Regions from separate parts of the Streptomyces sp. NPDC059534 genome, predicted to be linked through region 3. Evidence: riboswitches for the same ligand, from Rfam matches in the RefSeq annotation. Region 3 holds a riboswitch; each other region holds the start of a gene.
The links. Region 3 has a riboswitch for thiamine pyrophosphate ahead of thiC (phosphomethylpyrimidine synthase ThiC). Riboswitches for the same ligand answer to the same signal wherever they lie in the genome.
Positions count from the first base shown of each region.

Region 1: another riboswitch for thiamine pyrophosphate. It lies ahead of thiO (glycine oxidase ThiO); the one in region 3 lies ahead of thiC (phosphomethylpyrimidine synthase ThiC).
Region 2: another riboswitch for thiamine pyrophosphate. It lies ahead of ACFVZH_RS19365 (thiamine ABC transporter substrate binding subunit); the one in region 3 lies ahead of thiC (phosphomethylpyrimidine synthase ThiC).

Region 1 covers NZ_JBHWAQ010000002.1:317,553-324,604, reverse strand. Annotated here, with positions in the region: gene ACFVZH_RS03785 (Rv2175c family DNA-binding protein) at 1-98, opposite strand, end outside; gene ACFVZH_RS03780 (NAD(P)/FAD-dependent oxidoreductase) at 142-1,356, opposite strand; TPP riboswitch at 1,439-1,551, shown strand; gene thiO (glycine oxidase ThiO) at 1,549-2,748, shown strand; gene thiS (sulfur carrier protein ThiS) at 2,745-2,945, shown strand; gene ACFVZH_RS03765 (thiazole synthase) at 2,951-3,745, shown strand; gene pknB (Stk1 family PASTA domain-containing Ser/Thr kinase) at 3,871-5,769, shown strand; gene ACFVZH_RS03755 (deoxyribonuclease IV) at 5,776-6,627, shown strand; gene ACFVZH_RS03750 (DUF4396 domain-containing protein) at 6,713-7,052, shown strand, end outside.
Region 2 covers NZ_JBHWAQ010000015.1:98,262-105,313, reverse strand. Annotated here, with positions in the region: gene ACFVZH_RS19375 (VanZ family protein) at 1-1,033, shown strand, start outside; gene rlmN (23S rRNA (adenine(2503)-C(2))-methyltransferase RlmN) at 1,329-2,435, shown strand; TPP riboswitch at 2,465-2,575, shown strand; gene ACFVZH_RS19365 (thiamine ABC transporter substrate binding subunit) at 2,648-3,742, shown strand; gene ACFVZH_RS19360 (ABC transporter permease) at 3,817-5,430, shown strand; gene ACFVZH_RS19355 (ABC transporter ATP-binding protein) at 5,430-6,467, shown strand; gene ACFVZH_RS19350 (hypothetical protein) at 6,493-7,052, opposite strand, start outside.
Region 3 covers NZ_JBHWAQ010000020.1:103,252-110,303, forward strand. Annotated here, with positions in the region: gene ACFVZH_RS23675 (IclR family transcriptional regulator) at 147-917, shown strand; gene ACFVZH_RS23680 (SsgA family sporulation/cell division regulator) at 1,056-1,496, shown strand; gene ACFVZH_RS23685 (YibE/F family protein) at 1,533-2,921, opposite strand; TPP riboswitch at 2,993-3,127, shown strand; gene thiC (phosphomethylpyrimidine synthase ThiC) at 3,121-4,917, shown strand; gene ACFVZH_RS23695 (hypothetical protein) at 4,978-5,637, opposite strand; gene ACFVZH_RS23700 (metallophosphoesterase) at 5,799-7,052, opposite strand, start outside.

The DNA.
Region 1 (7,052 bases), on a different contig from region 3:
CGCACGCGCGTCACCTCGATATCGAGCATCTCCGCGATGTCGGGCACGTAGAGCCAGGCGGGGACGAGCGCATCGATCTTTACGTCAATCTCGGTCACAGGACAAGCCTGCCATCCCGGACTGACACCCGGTAGTCGGGCCCTACCGGACTGCCGCCTTCAGGGGGACGGACGGGTCCGCCGCGCGGGCGGGGTCGACGGGGGTGGCCGCCTCGATGAGCTTGCGGCCCTGGGCCAGGTCACGGGGTCGGCCGACGGCGAGGAGGGCCACCGGGGCGCCGTCGCGCAGCCAGAGCACGGACCACGCCTCGTCCGCCGGGTCGCCGCGCCACAGCAGCTCGTCGGCGCCCGCGTGGTGCCCCGCGTACTGGACGAAACGGCCGAACTGCTCGGACCAGAAGTACGGCACCGGGTCGTACGGCCCGGGGTCGGCCCCGGCGATCGTCGCGGCGACCGTGCGCGGGCCCTGGAGGGCGTTGTCCCAGTGGTGGACGAGGAGCCGCTCGCCGTAGCGGGCCGAGGGGAAGGAGGCGCAGTCGCCGACGGCGTACACGTCGGGCAGGGAGGTGCGCAGCCGGTCGTCGGCGGTGACGGCGCCGCTCGGGTCCAGGGCGACGCCGGAGCCGGCGAGCCAGCCGGTGGCCGGTCGGGCGCCGATGCCGACGACGACGGCGTCGGCGGGCAGGGAGCGGCCGTCGGCGAGGACGACCCGGCCGGGCTCGACGGTGTCCACGCGCGCGTGGGTGAGGAGTTCGGCGCCGTTGGCCGCGTACCACTCGGCCATCGGGGCGGCGACCTCGTCGGGGAGGGCGCCGGTGAGGGGGAGGGCGGCCGCCTCGACGACGGTGACGGCGCAGCCGGCCTCGCGCGCGGCGGTGGCGAACTCGGCGCCGATCCAGCCGGCACCGACGACCACGACGGTGTGCCGCCGCTCCAGGACGGGCCCGAGGCGCACGGCGTCGTCGAGGGTCCGCAGCAGATGGACGCCCGCGACGCCCTCGGCGCCGGGCAGGGTCACCGGGTGGGCGCCGGTGGCGACCACCAGGGTGTCGTACCCGACCGGTCCCGCCTCGGTGTCGATCTCGTGGTCGGCGGCGCGCAGGCCGGTGACGTCGAGGCCGAGGCGGAGTTCGATGCCGAGCTCCTCGAAGTCGACGTCGAAGGCCGAGTCCTCGGCCTTGCCGAGGAGGATCGCCTTGGACAGCGGAGGCCGGTCGTAGGGCTGGTGGGGTTCGGCCCCGATGAGGGTCACGGGGCCCGTGAAGCCCTGTTCCCGCAGGGCGACCGCGGTCTGGACGCCCGCCATCCCCGCACCCACGATCACGACGCGCTGCTGGGCCTGCTTCTGCTCGCTCACCCGACCACCTTACGTATCTGACGGACCATCAGGAAGGGAGGGGTCTGTGACCCCTCCACGGCGGAAGCTAGTCTGACGGGCGTAAAGCACTCGCGGGAGCCCGGACGACCGGGCTGAGAGGGAGGCTGGAGCGGCCTCCGACCGTACGAACCTGATCCGGGTCATGCCGGCGAAGGGAGGGGCTGGACGCCCATGCGTTCTTCCGATGTCCTCAGAGGCGACGGAGCATCCAATTCCGGGTCCGACGTCCTCGTGGTCGGGGGCGGCATCATCGGCCTGGTCACGGCCTGGCGGGCCGCGCAGCGCGGACTGCGCACCGCCGTCGTCGACCCGGACCCGGGCGGCGGGGCCGCACGGGTCGCGGCCGGCATGCTCGCCGCCGTCACCGAACTCCACTACGGCGAGGAGACCCTGCTCGGTCTCAACCTCGCCTCCGCCGAGCGCTACCCCGCGTTCGTCGCCGAACTCGCCGAGGCCACCGGCCCCGGCCACGACGTCGGCCACCGCGCCTGCGGCACCCTCGCCGTCGCCCTCGACGCCGACGACCGCGCCCACCTCCGCGAACTCCACGCCCTCCAGACCCGCTGCGGACTCACCTCCGAGTGGCTCAGCGGGCGCGAATGCCGCCGCCTCGAACCGATGCTCGCCCCCGGGGTACGCGGCGGACTCCGGGTGGACGGCGACCACCAGGTCGACCCGCGCCGGCTCGCCGCCGCGCTCCTCCTCGCCTGCGAACGGGCCGGCGTGGTCTTCCACCGCGCCCTCGCCGAACGGCTGACGGTCGTACGGGACCGGGCGCGCGGCGCCGTACTCACCGGGGGCGACGAGGTGACGGCCGACCAGGTCGTCCTCGCCGCCGGCAGCCTCAGCGGCCGGCTCGCGGGCGTCCCCGCCGACGTCCTGCCGCCCGTGCGCCCGGTGAAAGGGCAGGTACTGCGGCTCCGCGTGCCGCCCGCGTACGCCCCCTTCCTCTCCCGGACCGTCCGGGCCGTCGTCCGCGGCAGCCACGTCTACCTGGTGCCCCGCGAGAACGGCGAGCTCGTCGTCGGCGCCACCAGCGAGGAACTCGGCTGGGACACCACGGTGACGGCGGGCGGGGTGTACGAGCTGCTGCGCGACGCCCACGAACTCGTCCCCGGCCTCACCGAGCTGCCGCTCACCGAGACCCGGGCCGGCCTCCGCCCCGCGTCGCCGGACAACGCCCCGCTGCTCGGGCCCACCGCCCTGCCCGGCCTCCACCTCGCCACCGGCCACTACCGCAACGGGGTCCTGCTCACCCCCGTCACCGGCGACGTCATGGCCGAGGTCCTCACCACCGGCGCCCTCCCCGACGAGGCACGCCCCTTCACCCCCCGCCGTTTCTCCTCCGCACGTCTGGAGCAGCCCGCATGAACGTGTCCGTGAACGGAGAGGCCCGCGAGCTCTCCGGCCCCGTCTCCCTGGACGCCCTCGTCGCCACCCTCACCGCGGCCCGCTCCGGAATCGCCGCCGCCCTCAACGAGACGGTCGTCCCCCGCGGCGAGTGGGCGGCGACCCTGCTCGGCGACGGCGACCGGGTGGAAGTCCTCACCGCGGTGCAGGGAGGCTGAGCGCGATGTCCGACGACGTGTTCCGGCTCGGCGGCACCGAGTTCTCCTCCCGCCTGATCATGGGCACCGGCGGGGCCCCCAGCCTCGACGTGCTCGAACGCTCCCTGATCGCCAGCGGTACGGAGCTCACCACCGTCGCCATGCGGCGCCTCGACCCGACCGTCCAGGGCTCGGTCCTCTCCGTCCTCGAACGACTCGGCATCCGGGTCCTGCCCAACACGGCGGGCTGCTTCACCGCCGGAGAGGCCGTCCTGACCGCCCGGCTCGCGCGGGAGGCGCTCGGCACCGACTGGATCAAACTGGAGGTCGTCGCCGACGAGCGGACCCTCCTGCCGGACGGGGAGGAACTCCTCGACGCGGCCGAGACCCTCGTCGACGACGGCTTCACCGTCCTCCCCTACACCAACGACGACCCCGTCCTCGCCCGCAAACTGGAGGACGTGGGGTGCGCGGCCATCATGCCGCTCGGCTCCCCCATCGGCTCCGGCCTCGGCATCCGCAACCCGCACAACTTCCAGCTCATCGCCGAGCGCGCGGGCGTCCCCGTCATCCTCGACGCGGGCGCCGGCACCGCGTCGGACGCGGCGCTGGCCATGGAGCTGGGCTGCGCGGCGGTCATGCTGGCCTCCGCGGTGACCCGCGCCCAGGAACCGGTCCTCATGGCCTCCGCCATGCGGCACGCGGTCGAGGCCGGCCGCCTCGCACACCGGGCCGGCCGCATCCCCCGCCGCCACTTCGCCGACCCCTCCTCCCCCACCACCGGCCGCGCCACCCTGGACCCCGAACGCCCCGCCTTCTGACCCCCACCCCCGTACGGCCCCCGCCCTTGGCCGGGTGGGCGGGGTGGGGCGGGATGCGTCACAGGTGGGCTGCAGTGAGGGGCAGCGGGGCAAGGCGCTCGCGCCCGGCTCGTAGACTCGACGCCGTGGACACGACCCTTCAGGACCCCCTCGTCGGGCGGCTGCTCGACGGCCGCTACCGCGTCGAGGCGCGCATCGCCGTCGGCGGGATGGCCACGGTCTACCGGGCCGTGGACACCCGGCTCGACCGGGTGCTCGCGCTCAAGGTGATGCACCCGGCGCTGGCGGCGGACGCCGTGTTCGTGGAGCGTTTCATCCGCGAGGCGAAGTCCGTGGCGCGGCTGGCGCACCCGAACGTCGTGGGCGTCTTCGACCAGGGCGCCGAGGGCGCCTACGTCTACCTGGCGATGGAGTACGTCGCCGGCTGCACGCTCCGTGACGTGCTGCGCGAGCGCGGCGCCCTGGCGCCCCGCGCGGCGCTGGACATCCTGGAACCGGTGCTCGCGGCGCTCGGCGCCGCGCACCGGGCCGGGTTCGTGCACCGTGACATGAAGCCGGAGAACGTCCTGATAGGGGACGACGGCCGGGTGAAGGTCGCCGATTTCGGTCTGGTGCGGGCCGTGGGTTCGGCGACCGCGACCACCGGCTCGGTGCTCGGCACCGTCTCGTACCTGGCGCCGGAGCAGATCGAGCACGGCACCGCGGACACCCGCGCCGACGTGTACGCCTGCGGTGTCGTGCTGTACGAGATGCTGACCGGTGCCAAGCCGCACTCCGGCGACACCCCCGCCCAGGTGCTCTACCAGCACCTGAACACCGATGTGCCCGCCCCGTCGGCCGCGGTCCCCGGGCTGGCCCTGGAGCTGGACGAGCTGGTCGCGGCCGCCACCGCCCGGAACCCCGACGTCCGGCCGCACGACGCCGTCGCGCTGCTGGCCCTGCTCCGGGAGGCCCGTGCCGCGCTGAGCGAGGACCAGCTCGACGCCGTGCCCCCGCAGGCCCGGTCGGAGGCCCGGGACACGGCCGAGGACCGGACGAGTGTGATCGCCCGGCCGGTGCCGGCCGAGGGCGACGCGCAGCAGGTGCGGCACACAAACCGGCTGCCGGTCCCGGAGCCGCCCGCGGCCCGCCGGCTGCCTCCGCGCGGCCCTCTGCTCGCCGTGGTCGCCGTCCTGCTCGCGCTCGGCCTGGGCGCCGGCGTCTGGTACATCAATTCCGGCCAGTTCACTCGCGTCCCGGCCGTCCTCGGTCAGACCGAGGCCGCCGCGACGCAGCGGCTCGCCGACGCCGGTCTGGAGGTCGGCTCGACCAAGCGGGCCTTCAGCGACGTCTACGAGCGCGGCACGGTCGCGGCCGTGGACCCGGCGCCCGGCGAACGCGTCCGGGGCAGCGGCCCGGTCACCCTCACGCTGTCGCGCGGCCCCCGGATCGTGAAGGTGCCCAACCTCAGGAACAAGCCGCTCGCGGAGGCCAAACGCCTCCTGGAGCGGGAGGGCCTGGTGCCCGGCGTGATCACGACGGAGTTCAGCGACTCCGTGGCGCAGGGTGCCGTGATCGGCTCCGACCCGGAGCCCGGCACCGAGCGCGCCCCGGACTCGGCCGTCGCCCTGGTGGTCAGCAAGGGCTCCCCGGTCGACGTGCCGGACGTCACCGGCGAGACCGTCGCCGACGCGACGGCGGCGCTGGAGGAGGCCGGGCTCACCGTGCGGGTCGCCCCGGAGCGGGTGCACTCCCCCGAGGAGGCGGGCGCCGTCGCGGCGCAGTCCCTCGCCGAGGGCAGCCGCGCGGCCGAGGGCGACAGCATCACCCTCACCGTCTCCAAGGGCCCGAAGCAGGTCGAGGTCCCGGACGTCACGGGCGAGACGACCGCGGAGGCGAAGGCGGCCCTGGAGGACGCGGGCTTCGAGGTGAAGGTCGAGAAGTCCTTCCCCTATCTCGGCGACACGGTGTCGGGCCAGTCCGTGCAGGGCGGCGAGACCGCCCCCGAGGGCTCCACCGTCACGATCACGATCAAGGGACTGTAGGAACTGATGCGCAATCCCGTCGGCGGCCATGTCCCCGTGGCCGGTGGCCTCGCCACGATCGGCCTCGGCTACGCCCGTGAGCTCGGCGCCGAGACCGTCCAGGTCTTCGTCGCCAACCCGCGCGGCTGGGCCACCCCGGTCGGCAACCCGGCCCAGGACGAGAGGTTCCGGGCCGAGTGCGAGGCCGAGTCGGTCTCGGCCTGGGTCCACGCCCCGTATCTGATCAACTTCGGCTCCCACACCGAGGCCACCGTCGAGAAGTCGGTGGAGTCGATGCGGCACTCGCTGCGGCGGGGCCGGGAGATCGGCGCCCGGGGCGTGGTGGTCCACACCGGCTCGGCGACCGGCGGCCGCCCGCGCGCGGTGGCGCTGGCCCAGGTGCGGGAGCGGATGCTGCCGCTGCTCGACGAGCTGACGCACGAGGACGATCCGTATCTGCTTCTGGAGTCGACGGCCGGCCAGGGCTTCTCGCTCTGCTCGCGCGCGGAGGACTTCGGGCCGTACTTCGACGCCCTCGATCACCATCCCAAGCTCGGGATCTGCCTCGACACCTGCCACATCTTCGCGGCGGGCCACGACCTGACCGGGCCGCACGGGGCGACGCAGACGCTCGACCAGCTGGTGGGGACCGTGGGTGAGGGGCGGCTGAAGCTGATCCACGCCAACGACTCCCAGGACGTGGTCGGCGCGCGCAAGGACCGTCACGCGAACATCGGCATGGGCCACATCGGCGAGGACGGGTTCCGGAACCTCCTGGGCCACCCGGCGACCGACGGCGTGCCGCTGATCATCGAGACCCCCGGCGGCAAGGCGGGGCACCTGGCGGACGTGGAGCTGCTCAAGAAGCTCAGGGGCTGACACGATTTCGCGTTGAGGAATACCCCAGGGGGGTATACGGTTCCTGTAACGGCAGGAACCGCTACCCGACCCTGGGGGGCACCCGATGCAGCACGAAGCGCACGACCACACCGCGCACACGGAACACGCGGGTCACGCCGACCACGCGGGTCACGAGGGGCACACCGGCCACGAGAGCCACGGCGTCCAGGACCACACCGGCCACGGCGCAGCGCACCACGAGGGCCACCACGAGGGCCACCACACCGCTCACGGCGACGGCACGGTCTCCTGGGCCATGGCCGCGAAGGCCACGCTGCACTGCCTCACCGGCTGCGCCATCGGCGAGATCCTGGGCATGATCATCGGCACCGCGCTCGGCTGGGGCAACATGCAGACGATGATCCTGGCGATCATCCTGGCCTTCTTCTTCGGCTACGCGCTCA
Region 2 (7,052 bases), on a different contig from region 3:
GGCCACAAGGCACGTGCTGGGCACGCTGATCGGCGGAGTGCTTCTCACCGTATCCATTGAAACCCTGCAAGCGGTCCTCACCTTCCTCGGCCGTGGGTGCGACACCAGTGATCTCCTCATGAACACCCTCGGGGTCGTCGCTGGTGCGCTCTGCGGATGGGCAGTTTCCTCCTTTGACAGGCCGCCGGCAGTAGTGCTCAGACGCCCGCTGGTTGCCGGCAACAGGATCGCTGCCCTCGGCACGTCCCTGGCGCTCGCTGGGACATGGTTCCTTTTCATCACCCCGGAAGTCGTCTCTTACACGGTCGGCATCGGTCGCGCCAGCTCGGAGCAAGAGACTGCCGTCGAGGTCGAAATCCGAAAATTCTTTGGCGATCACTACGAAATCAGTCAAGTGCAGTTCGCAAGGGGCCCCGAGGATATGGGGACCGTCATGGCTCAGCTGGTCGGGGGTGGATCTGTAGAGCTCAGCTGGCCTGATAGGCGCAAGTTCACTGCATACCTTGACATGTCGAACACCGGTGATCCCAGCGGCTATTTCGTACCCGGCAGGAGCGGGTCTCCTTCGAGTATCCAGGAGGCCGCAAAGACTGCCCGATCCTACGCTGAGACAAGTGCGCCTTGGGGCCTTGAGGGCTCGGTGCCGAGCAGCGTAGCTGTGGGCGAAAAAGCTGAACTCGGTTGGATGACAAGCTGGCGCCGCCGCAATGCCGACGGAGTTCTCATGCCCATGCGCCTGGATGTACAGGTGGATCGTTCCGGGAGGGTCACCCAGCTGATCGCGCTTAACATCGCCGACCCAGCGCTCCCGGTTCCTCGCATCACCAAGGATCAAGCCGTCTCCGCCCTTGTGACACAGTCCGGAGCGACTGGTAAGGGCATCCCGCAAAAGCCCAACGCGTCGGCAGAGCTGCTGGCAGAAGAGCGCGATGGGAAATGGATCCCGACGTGGCTGGTGGAAGTTCAGGGAACGCAGCTGATCTCGGGTTCAGTGGATGCCGTGTCCGGGCGGGTGATCGAAGCAGTCGAATAGAGGGGACCGTAATTCGGAAGGCTTTGGGTGCGGGGTTGGCCGGCGGATCGGGTGGCTGCGGAGAGCGTCCGACGCGATCGGGCGGTGAGCTTGATCGCGCGCGTGGGTGTCGTGGTGGGGCCGTTGGTGACGCGGTCGTCGCTCGGGTGTGTGCGCCCTCTCACGTTCCGTGGAAGGGGGCCCGTTCCGGGGCCGTCCGGGAGCGTCCGAGGCCGGCCCCGGGCGGCCCGGGGCGACCGGGGGCGGGTGCCGGAAGCCCTGGGAACTGGGAAGTGTCTGCGACACTGGTAGCACCATGCCCAAGCCCGGAGAACTCACTTTCGTCGCCCCCCGCGGAGCCAAGAAGCCGCCGCGGCACCTGGCCGACCTCACGCCTGCCGAGCGGAAGGAGGCAGTCGCCGCGATCGGCGAGAAGCCGTTCCGTGCGAAGCAGCTGTCCACGCACTACTTCGCGCGGTACGCGCACGATCCCGCGGAGTGGACGGACATTCCGGCCGCTTCGAGGGAGAAGCTGGCGGGGGAGCTGCTGCCCGATCTGATGTCGGTGGTGCGGCACATCTCGTGCGACGACGACACGACCCGCAAGACCCTGTGGCGGCTGCACGACGGCACGCTCGTGGAGTCGGTGCTCATGCGCTACCCGGACCGGGTGACCATGTGCATCTCCTCGCAGGCCGGCTGCGGGATGAACTGCCCGTTCTGCGCGACCGGGCAGGCGGGGCTCGACCGGAACCTGTCGACCGCCGAGATCGTGCACCAGATCGTGGACGGGATGCGGGCCCTGCGGGACGGGGAGGTGCCCGGGGGACCGGCGCGGCTCTCCAACATCGTGTTCATGGGCATGGGCGAGCCGCTCGCCAACTACAAGCGCGTGGTCGGTTCGATCCGACGGCTGACGGACCCGGAGCCGGACGGCCTCGGTCTGTCGCAGCGCGGCATCACCGTCTCGACCGTCGGTCTCGTGCCCGCGATGCTGCGCTTCGCCGACGAGGGCTTCAAGTGCCGGCTCGCGGTCTCGCTGCACGCGCCGGACGACGAGCTGCGCGACACCCTGGTGCCGGTCAACACGCGCTGGAAGGTGCGGGAGGTCCTCGACGCGGCCTGGGAGTACGCGGAGAAGTCCGGGCGCCGGATCTCCATCGAGTACGCCCTGATCCGGGACATCAACGACCAGGCGTGGCGGGGTGACCTGCTCGGCCGGCTGCTCAAGGGCAAGCGGGTGCACGTCAACCTGATCCCGCTGAACCCGACGCCGGGTTCGAAGTGGACGGCGTCGCGTCCGGAGGACGAGAAGGCGTTCGTGGAGGCCATCGCGCGCCACGGGGTGCCGGTGACCGTGCGGGACACCCGCGGTCAGGAGATCGACGGTGCCTGTGGACAGCTCGCGGCCGCCGAACGCTGACCTTGTAGTCTGAGGTCGAACACATCTCCATATTCCGACAGGGGAGCGCCACAGCGCTGAGAGTGCGGTCACCGTAGGACCGCAGACCCTCTGAACCTCGCCCAGGTCATTCTGGGTAGGAAGTTCGGTCGTAACTCAAGCTGTTGCGCCCTGCCCACCTTCGGGTGGGCGGGGCCGCGTCTCTTCCTGGTCACACCCAGGAGGAAAATCCAGTGAGCATCAAGAAGGCCGCCGCCGCAGCGCTCCTCGCGGCGCTCGGCGTCACCAGCCTGGCCGCGTGCGGCACCGACGACGTCCGGGACGCGGCCGGCAAGACCGGCGGGCCCGCGCCCAAGACCGTGACCCTGGTGAGCCACGACTCGTTCAACGCCTCCAAGGAGGTGCTGGCGGCGTTCACCCAGCAGACCGGGTTCACCGTCAAGGTGCTGAAGAGCGGCGACGCCGGCGAGGCCGTCAACAAGGAGATCCTGACCAAGGGCTCCCCGCAGGGTGACGTCTTCTTCGGCGTCGACAACACCCTGCTGTCCCGTGCCCTCGACAACGGGATCTTCGTCCCCTACGAGGCGAAGGGCCTGGACCGGGTCCCGGCCGCGTACCAGCTCGACAAGGAGCACCGGGTCACGCCGATCGACTCCGGTGACATCTGCGTCAACTACGACAAGAAGTACTTCGCCGACAGGAAGCTGGCGCCGCCGGTCACCTTCGACGACCTGGCGAAGCCGGCGTACAAGGACCTGCTGGTCGTGGAGAACCCCGAGCGGTCCTCCCCGGGCCTCGGCTTCCTCCTCGGCACCGCCGCGAAGTACGGCGACGACGGCTGGCAGGACTACTGGAAGAAGCTCAGGGCCAACGGCGTGAAGACCGTCGACAGCTGGGAGCTCGCCTACAACCAGGAGTTCTCCGGCTCGGCCGGCGGCAAGCAGGCCAAGGGCGACCGGCCGCTGGTCGTGTCGTACGCCTCCAGCCCGCCGGTCGAGGTGCTGTACGGCGAGCCGCAGCCGAAGGTGGCGCCCACCGGGGTCTCCACCGGCACCTGCTTCCGGCAGACCGAGTTCGCGGGCCTGCTGAACGGGGCGAAGAACCCCGAGGGCGGCAAGGCGCTCATCGACTTCCTGATCTCCCGGAAGTTCCAGGAGGACATGCCGCTGCAGATGTTCGTGAACCCGGTGGCGAAGGACGCGGCGCTGCCCGAGCTGTTCACGAAGCACGGCGTGGTGGTCGAGAAGCCGGAGACCATGGTGCCCGAGAAGATCGCCGAGAAGCGCGACGCGTGGATCCAGCAGTGGTCGTCGCTCGTCCTGAAGTAAGGCGCGGCATCGAAGCGGATCGTGCCGTCACGGCACGGCGCGGCCTCAAGGGGAGCGCGGCGCGGCTGGGACTGATGGCCCTGCCCGTCGCGTTCTTCGGGATCTTCTTCGCGTGGCCCGTCGCCTCGATCGTGGAGCGCGGGCTGCGGCCGGACGGCACCTGGAGCTTCGGCCCGATCGGCTCGACGCTGAGCCGGCCGGACATCCTCGACGTGCTCGGCTTCACCACGTGGCAGGCGCTCGCCTCGACCGCGCTGACGCTGCTCGTGGCGCTCCCCGGGGCGTACGTGTTCGCCCGCTTCGACTTCCCCGGCAAGAACGTCCTGCGGGCCGTCGTCACCGTGCCGTTCGTGCTGCCGACCGTCCTCGTCGGCACGGCGTTCCTGGCGGTCGTCGGCCGTGGCGGGCTCACGGACGAGCTGTGGGGGCTGCGGCTCGACACCAGTGTGTGGGCCATCCTCCTCGCCCACGTCTTCTTCAACTACGCGGTCGTCGTGCGTACCGTCGGCGGCCTCTGGTCCCAGCTCGACCCCCGCCAGGAGGAGGCCGCCCGGGTCCTCGGCGCCTCGCGCTGGACGGCCTGGCGGACGGTGACGATGCCCGCGCTGGTGCCGGCGGTGTCGGCCGCCGCGCTCATGGTGTTCCTCTTCACCTTCACCTCGTTCGGTGTCGTGCAGATCCTCGGCGGGGACGCGTACTCCACCCTGGAGGCGGAGATCTACCGGCAGACCGCCCGGCTGCTCGACCTGCGGACGGCCGCCGTGCTGACGCTCGTCCAGTTCGTGGCGGTCGGCGCGATCCTCGGCGTGCACGCCTGGACCGTACGGCGGCGGGAGACCGCCCTGCGGCTCGTCCCGCCGGAGCGGACCGCGCGCCGGCCGCGCGGGGCGGGGCAGTGGACGCTGCTCGCCGCGGTGCTGCTCTCCGTGGCGCTGCTGATCCTGCTGCCGCTGGGCGTCCTGGTGGAGCGCTCGTTCGCCGGATCGGGCGGGTACGGGCTCGGCTACTACCGTGCGCTGGGCTCGCTCGACGAGAGCGGCACGTTCCTGGTGCCGCCGCTGGAGGCGATCGGGAACTCGCTGCGGTACGCGGTGGCCGCCACGGCGATCGCGGTGGCGATCGGCGGACTCGCGGCGGCGGCCCTCACCCGCCGTGCCGGACGGCTCGTCCGCGGCTTCGACGCGCTGCTGATGCTGCCGCTCGGCGTCTCGGCCGTCACCGTCGGCTTCGGCTTCCTCATCACCCTCGACGAGCCGCCGTTCGACCTGCGGGCCAGCTGGATCCTCGTCCCCCTCGCGCAGGCGCTGGTCGGCGTCCCCTTCGTCGTACGGACGATGCTGCCGGTACTGCGGGCGGTGGACGAGCGGCTGCGGGAGGCCGCGGCCGTGCTCGGCGCGTCGCCGTGGCGGGCCTGGCGGGAGGTCGACCTGCCCCTGGTACGGCGGGCGCTGCTCATCGCCGCCGGGTTCGCCTTCGCCGTGTCGCTCGGCGAGTTCGGCGCGACCGTCTTCATCGCGCGGCCCGACAGCCCGACGCTGCCGGTCGCGGTGGCCCGGCTGCTCGGCCGGCCGGGCGAGCTCAATTACGGCCAGGCCATGGCCCTCTCGACGATTCTGATGGTGGTGTGCGCGGTGTCCCTGCTGCTGCTCGAACGGCTGCGCACCGACCGGACCTCCGGGGAGTTCTGATGCTGAGGCTTGACGGGGCGACCGTACGGTTCGGCGAGCGGGCCGCGCTCGACGCCGTGGACCTGGAGGTCGCCGAGCACGAGATCGTGTCCGTGCTCGGCCCCAGCGGCAGCGGCAAGTCCACGCTGCTGCGGGCCGTGGCCGGGCTCCAGGCGCTCGACGCCGGCCGGGTGCTGCTCGCCGGCGCCGACCAGGCGGGGGTGCCGGTGCACCGGCGTGGCGTCGGGCTGATGTTCCAGGACCACCAGCTGTTCCCACAGCGCGACGTCGCCGGCAACGTCGCCTTCGGGCCCCGGATGCGGGGTGCCGGCCGGGCCGAGCAGGCGGAGCGGGTGGCCGAGCTGCTCGACCTGGTCGGTCTTCCCGGGGCGGAACGCCGCTCCGTGGCCGCGCTCTCCGGCGGCGAGCAGCAGCGCGTCGCGCTCGCCCGGGCGCTGGCGCCCCGGCCCCGGCTGCTCATGCTCGACGAACCGCTCGGCCAGCTCGACCGGGGGCTGCGCGAGCGGCTCGTCGTCGAGCTGCGCGACCTCTTCGGCCGGCTCGGGACGACGGTCCTCGCCGTCACCCACGACCAGGGCGAGGCGTTCGCCCTCGCCGACCGGGTCGTGGTCATGCGGGACGGCCGGATCGCCCAGTCCGGCGCCCCGTTCGACGTGTGGTCGCGGCCCGCCACCGAGTTCGTCGCCCGCTTCCTCGGCTTCGACAACGTGGTGGCCGCACGGGTCACCGGGACGGTCGCGGAGACCGTCTGGGGCCGGATCCCGGTGCCGGACGGCTCGCCGCAGGGCGAGCGCAGGCTCCTCGTCCGCCCGGGCGGCGTACGGCTCGTGACGGAGGGCCCGCTCTGGACCGTGGAGTCCCGGACCTTCCGCGGCGACCGTGTCGCCGTACGGCTCCGCCCCGCCGACGGCCCGCCCCTGGAAGCGGAGTTCGCGCCGCGGGACGCGCCCGCCGAGGGCACCGCGGCGGGCGTGGACTTCCGCGTGGAGGACGTGGTGGTGCTGGGCGGGGAGTCCTGGGGGGTGTCCGGGAAGTAGCGCCTGGCCCGGCGGGCAGACGGCGCTACTTTCCGGACACGACCTGGGCACTGCCCCGCCCGCTCGCCGGGACACCGTCCCGGCACCACTCGCAGGCCCTGCGGGTCGCTCGCTGGTACGCGCGGGTGGCGCGGGCCAGGGCGAGGCCGTAGCCGCAGAAGCCGCCGTAGGCGACGACGAACACCCAGGGGGCGTGGTCCCCGAGGCCGACGCTGATCGTGCCCGTCCACGTCAGGACGCCGACGGCGGCGAGGAAGACACCGAACGGGGCGAGCGCGCCCGCCCCCGCCCAGCCGAGCGCCAGCAGCGGCAGCCGGGGCAGCCGACGCCCCCACGCGCGGGTCAGCGCGAGGGCGAGCGCCATGCCCAGGAGAGCCAGGACCGCGGTGATGTCGACCCCGTGGTCGTACAGCCGGATGCCCAGGTCGCTCGTGTACCGCGGGTCGACGCCGGGGCGGCCGGTGCCCGTGAAACCGGCGGTGAGGCCCAGCGCCCAGGCCGTCTTCAGCGCGGCGTACGGGACGAGCGCGGCGACGGCGACGAGACCGGCGCGGCGGGCGAGCCCGGGTTCCGGGGCGTGGTCGG
Region 3 (7,052 bases):
CACTAGAGTGGAATCTCTCCGCCGTCTTGGGGACTACGGGTGTAGACCCCCGCGCTGACCAGCGGTTTCCTCAGGCCCGGCGGGCGCGCGGGGGCGGCCCCCGCGGGCGGGTGCAGTGCATCCGTCGTCACGCCTGGGGGTGACCTTTGGCCACGGCTACGCAGACTGCTGCGCCTACCCTGATCGGTTCGGTGCAGCGGGCACTGAGACTCCTGGAGGCCGTTGCCTCCCACGTGGACGGCGCTCCCGCCAAACAGCTCGCCCGCGAGACGGGCCTCCCGCTGCCCACCACGTACCACCTGCTCCGCACCCTGACGCACGAGGGCTATCTACGCCGCGAGAAGGGTGTGTTCGTCCTGGGCGACGCCGCCGTCCGACTGGCCGGCGGCGGAGACGTGCAGAATCGTCGCATCAAGATCGAAGACTCCCTTGCCCGTTGGCGGGACGAGATCGGTGTGCCGGTCTACTTCGCCGTCTACCGCGAGGGCGAGATCGAACTCGTCGCCGTCGCTGACACCCCTTCCGCCCCCGCAGTGGAGGAATGGGCCGACTTCCGCGAGACCGCGCACGCCCATGCGATCGGGCAGTGTCTGCTGAGTCAACTCGATCTGAAATCTCGTCAAGACCACCTTGATCGCCATCCAGTGGAAGCCATCACTCCGTACACGGTGCGTAACCGGAGTCTTCTTTTGGAGCGTTTGGGCGGTTTAGGGCGAATGGAGCCCCTGGTAGAGCGTCAGGAATATGCGCTCGGCACGGTCTGTGCCGCGATCCCCATTACGGCGGGCTCCGTCGCGGGTGCGATGGCCATTTCCCTCCCCCTTCACCAGGAAGAACGGTTGCTCCCAGCAGTCGAGCGGCTACGTACGGAGATCGGAAGGCTCTTCAGTTCACTCGCGTTCTCTATCAGTATCTGAAAAATCACTCCTTGTGATCTGCTAGCGCGTACAGCACGATTGCGTCAAGAGGGCCATGGGGGATCATTCCTGGCCGTTTCGGTCACAGCTTTCAGCAGCTGTGTTTACACAACTGCTTCATCTACTGCGGGGTACATGATGCGAGAGTCGGTTCAGGCCGAGGTCCTGATGAGCTTCCTCGTCTCCGAGGAGCTCTCCTTCAAGATCCCGGTAGAGCTGCGATACGAGGCTCGGGATCCTTACGCGGTGTGCATGACGTTCCACCTCCCCGGAGACGCGCCTGTGACCTGGGCGTTCGGCAGGGAGTTGCTGCTCGACGGGATCAACCGCCCCAGCGGGGACGGCGATGTGCACATCGCGCCGACCGAGCCCGAGGGGCTGTCGGATGTCTCCATCCGGCTCCAGGTCGGCGGCGACCGCGCCCTGTTCCGGGCGAGCGCGCCGCCGCTGGTCGCCTTCCTCGATCGCACGGACAAGCTCGTTCCGCTTGGTCAGGAACGGACACTCGGCGACTTCGAGGACAACCTCGAAGCCGCGCTCGGACGGATTCTGGCCGAGGAGAACGCCGGACCCGCCTGAGCCGTCACGAGGAGTACGCCGGACCCGCCTGAGCCGTCACTTGGCGCGACGGCGCCTTCCGCCCCGTACCGCCGCGGCCTTGCGGCCACCGGTGCCCGGCCGGCCGTCGGGATCCGCCCGGTCGGCGGAGACCACCAGTGCCGCCAGCGCCGTGGTGAGCGGGACGGACGCGACCAGACCGATCGACCCGACCAGCGTCCGGACGATCTCCACGGCGACCAGCTCGCTGTTGGCCACCGTCCCCATGCTGCTCTGCGCGATCGAGAAGAGCAGCATCAGCGGGAGGGCGGCACCCGCGTAGGCGAGCACCAGGGTGTTCACGACCGAGGCGATGTGGTCGCGGCCGATCCGGATGCCGGCGCGGTAGAGCGCGCGCGGCCCCATGCCCGGATCGGCCTGGTGCAGCTCCCAGACCGCCGAGGTCTGGGTCACCGTCACGTCGTCGAGCACACCGAGCGAACCGATGATGATCCCGGCGAGGAGCAGCCCGGACATGTCGATCTCCGGGTACAGGCCGTGGATCAGACCCGTGTTGTCGTCGGTGTTGCCGCTCAGTGAGGCCCAGCCGATGAAGAGCGACCCGAGCAGACCGATCAGCAGCAGGGAGATCAGCGTGCCGAGCACCGCGACCGAGGTGCGGGCCGACAGACCGTGGCACATGTAGAGCGCGATCAGCATGATCGCGCTCGATCCGACCACCGCAACGACCAGCGGATTCGAGCCCTGCAGGATCGCCGGCAGGATGAAGAACGTCAGCACCAGGAAGCTCAGGGCGAGGGCGATCAGCGCCATCAGCCCCCGCATCCGGCCGACCAGCACGACCGCGAGGGCGAAGATGCCGGCGAGCACCGCCATCGGCAGCTTGCGGTTCACGTCCGTCACCGAGTACTGCAGGTCGCGCGGGGCGTCGGGGGCGTACGCCACCACCACGCCCTGGCCCTCGTGCAGTTGGCGCGGTGCGTCCGGCTGCACGATCTCGACGAACGTCCGGCCCTTCTCCGGGCCGCTGGTGACCTCGATCGTCGCCTTCTCGCACTCCCCCTGCTGGGCGTTGACCGCCTCGCGCCCCTCCGGGGTGGAGGTGTCCCCGGTCGGCGGGACCTGCGCGGCGTTCACGGACTTGCAGTCGACCTGCTCGACGTCGACGACCTTGCCCTGCTCGGTCTGCCGGTCGAAGCCGACACCGGTGCGCTCGTGCGACGGAGTGCCGCCGGGCCACAGGACGAGCAGGCCGACCACGACGGCGGTGGCGAACGGGATCAGGACGGCGGCGATGACCTTGCGCAGATGCCGGGAGACGGGCGCGGCCGGGCCATGGCTGTGGCTGTGCCCGTGCCCGTGGGAGGGGCCGGGATCGTGCCCCGGACCGTGGCCGGGACCGTGGGCGTGGCCGTGGGACTCGGGGGTCTGCTGGGGGGAAGTCACCGACCGATCATCGCAAGAACGACGGGGGCCCACTGTTCAGCACGCCAGGGATGACGCTAGCGTGGTGGCACCTTTGCACACGCGGGAGCTCGGAGCACCGGGCTGAGAGGGCGCTGATCACCGTACGCACGTACGGGAGGAGGCTGCGCCGACCGCCGAACCTGTTACCGGGTAATGCCGGCGTAGGGAGATCGGTCTCATGACCATTCAGGATGCACGCACGCCTGCCTCCGACCAGGGCGACGCCTCTGTCGGCTCCGCCGACGGCGCGCGCACGCCGGGCTGGCACAAGGGGTACGTCCAGGGTTCGCGCCCCGACCTCCGGGTGCCGGTCCGTCAGGTGCACCTCACCAACGGCAAGGACGTGACGCTGTACGACACGTCCGGCCCGTACACCGACCCCACCATCGACACCGACGTCCGGCGGGGCCTTCCGCCGCTGCGCGAGAACTGGATCATCGCGCGCGGTGACACCGAGGAGTACGCGGGCCGCCCGGGCCGCCCCGAGGACGACGGGATCAAGCACACCTCGCCGCGCGGTGGTGGGCTCAAGAACCTCGACGCCGTCTTCCCCGGCCGCCCGCGCCTGCCGCGCCGGGGCCGCGACGGCCAGGCGGTGACGCAGCTGGCGTACGCCCGCCGGGGCGAGATCACCCCGGAGATGGAGTACGTCGCGATCCGCGAGAACGTCTCCCCCGAGGTCGTCCGCGAGGAGATCGCGGCGGGCCGGGCCGTCCTTCCGGCGAACGTGAACCACCCGGAGATCGAGCCGATGATCATCGGCAAGCGGTTCCTGGTGAAGGTCAACGCCAACATCGGCAACTCCGCCGTCTCCTCCTCCATCGAGGAGGAGGTGGAGAAGATGACCTGGGCGACCAAGTGGGGCGCCGACACGGTCATGGACCTGTCCACCGGCCGCAACATCCACACCACCCGCGAGTGGGTGCTGCGCAACTCCCCCGTGCCGATCGGCACCGTGCCGCTCTACCAGGCCCTGGAGAAGGTCGACGGCCGGGCCGAGGACCTGACCTGGGAGATCTACAAGGACACGGTCATCGAGCAGGCCGAGCAGGGCGTCGACTACATGACGGTCCACGCCGGCGTCCTGCTGCCGTACGTGCCGCTCACCGCGCGCCGCAAGACCGGCATCGTCTCGCGCGGCGGCTCGATCATGGCCGCCTGGTGTCTCGCGCACCACAAGGAGAACTTCCTCTACACGAACTTCGAGGAGCTCTGCGAGATCCTGGCGGCGTACGACGTCACCTACTCGCTCGGCGACGGTCTGCGCCCCGGTTCGATCGCGGACGCCAACGACGAGGCGCAGTTCGCGGAGCTGCGCACGCTCGGCGAGCTCAACACGATCGCCAAGCGCCACCACGTGCAGACGATGATCGAGGGCCCCGGGCACGTCCCGATGCACAAGATCAAGGAGAACATCGACCTCCAGCAGGAGATCTGCGAGGAGGCGCCGTTCTACACGCTCGGCCCGCTGACCACGGACGTGGCGCCCGCGTACGACCACATCACCTCCGGCATCGGCGCGGCCATGATCGCCTGGTGGGGCACGGCGATGCTCTGCTACGTCACGCCCAAGGAGCACCTGGGCCTGCCCAACCGCGACGACGTGAAGACCGGCGTCATCACGTACAAGATCGCGGCCCACGCGGCGGACCTCGCCAAGGGGCACCCGGGCGCGCAGGAGTGGGACGACGCGCTCTCGGACGCGCGGTTCGAGTTCCGCTGGGAGGACCAGTTCAACCTGGCGCTCGACCCGGACACGGCGCGCGAGTTCCACGACGAGACGCTGCCCGCGGAGCCCGCGAAGACCGCGCACTTCTGCTCGATGTGCGGGCCGAAGTTCTGCTCGATGAAGATCTCCCAGGACATCCGGCGTGAGCACGGCGGCACGCAGCAGGAGATCGAGGCCGGCATGGCGGAGAAGTCCGCCGAGTTCGCGGCGAGCGGCAACCGCGTCTACCTGCCGCTCGCGGACTGACCCTCCCTCGGCGCATGAGCCGGCCCGCGACCCCGGGGGAGTCGCGGGCCGGTGGCGTTGTCAGGGGTGGGGCGGGCCCGGGGAGCCGGTGGGCGGGGCGGTGGCGGCGAGGACGTCGCGGAGGAAGGGCAGGATGCCGCGTTCCAGCAGGGCGTGGCGCCAGGCGTCCCGGGCGAGGGACAGCTCGTCGTCGGGCGGACCGCCGGCGCTCACCTGCACCGGGCTGTTGCGCAGGGCCGTGACGAGGAGTCCGGCGGCCGCGCAGAGCAGTCCGGCCGCGGCCAGGGCGCCGAAGACCAGCCCGGCCGTGAGCAGGGTCGCGCCGAACACCACGGTGGGGGCGAGGGCGTGGATGACCGCGCCGACCAGCAGGAATATGACGGCGGCCGCGCCCGCGAGGACCGGCACCATGACGGTGAAGATCGCGACGACGCCGGCGCCGGGGCCGGGCCGCTCGGCGGCCGCCGCGGGCGCCCGGGTCCCGAGGGCCGCGCGGTTCTGTTCGCGCACCTTCACGAAGTGGTCGTACTCCTCGGCCGCCGCGCTGGTCACCAGAGTCGTCGCGTTCAGCGTCATGGCGCGCAGCTGCGCGACCGTGAGGCGGGTGCCGACCCCGGCGAGATCCGGACGTGCGTGGGCCGTGCTCAGTGCGTCGTCGAGGACCCGCTCGTACTCGGCGCGATCCTCGGTCAGCAGGTGCGGAGCCACGTTCATGTGCATCCCCCGATGCTCCGCAGGCGCCCGGATCAGCCGTGGGAAACGGTCGGCTGGGCGCAAGCGGAGGAGAGCCTGCTACGGATGACCCGATGGTATTGCGGTGACGCCACGACCTGACAGGGTGTTTCCGGAATTCGACTTCCCCGGATGCGCAGGGTTATGCGTCAGCCGTTCAGGGGGAGTTGGACGACCAGTAGCTTTCCGGCCATGGTCACTCCGCCGTCCATGGCGATCGCGAGCCCGTCGGCGTAGACGTGCGGTCCGTCGACGACCGGGCCTCCGCTTCCCTCGCCCTCCTCGTTGCCGACCTGGCCGAGGAGGTACGGGATGGGGCTGTGGCCGTGGACGATCCGGTGGCCGCCGTAGGTGGAGAGCAGCTCCTGGACGGCCTGGGGGCCCGCCTCGTCGCGGAAGGCGAAGCGCTTGGTGAACTTCCGGAAGACGTCCCACACCTCGTCGGCGTCGTTCCGGTTGAGGATCTCGTGGACGGTGTCGTTGACGTCCTCGATGGTCGTGCCGTATTCGAGGTACGCGGTGGTGTCGGAGTGCACGAGGAGGTGGTCGTCCTCCCGCACCACGGCGTCGAGGCGGGACATCCACTGGAGGTGGACGTCCTGGAGCCGGTCCATGTCGTGCTTCTGGCCGCCGTTGAGCAGCCAGGCGGCCTGGAAGGTGGCCGTGCCGGCGCCGGAGTTGACCGGCGTGTCGCCGAAGCGCTTGGCCCCGATCAGGAGCAGCTCGTGGTTGCCCATGAGGGCCTTGCAGTAACCGCCGGCGGCGGCGGCCTCCGCGGAGAGCCGCATGACCAGGTCGATGACGCCGATGCCGTCGGGCCCGCGGTCGGTGAAGTCGCCGAGGAACCAGAGGCGGGCGTTGCCCGCGGCCCAGCTGCCGTTCTCGTCGATGAGGCCCTGTTCCCGCAGGGCGGCGACGAGTTCGTCGAGGTAGCCGTGGACGTCGCCCACGACGTAGAGCGGGCCTGGGCCGTCGCCACCGGCGGGCTCGGCCACGGGGGCGGCCTCGGGGGCGACGGGGATCTGGACGGTGTCGCCGCGGTTGATGACCGGGAGGTCGCGCTCGGTCGGGGTGTATCCCTCCGGCGCCTCGCCCTCGGGGAAGGCGTTGCCCGGGTGGCCGGTGGCGACGGCGACGATGGAGGAGCCGGTCGCGGCGGGGTACGCGGGGGCGAGCCGGCGGCCCAGCTGGAGCGTCGGGGAGGCGGGCATGGGCGCGGTGGGGGCGGCGGGTGCGGCGGCCGGAGCCGGGGCCTGGGCCGGAGCCGGGGGGACGATCGGGACGGCTTCGATCGGTACGACCACGACCGGCGAGGGCGCCATGGGTACCGCCCGGACGGCGGGTGCGGCCGGCACTACGGGTGCGGCCTGCACGGGGGAGGCCGGGTGGTCGCCGCCGGCGGC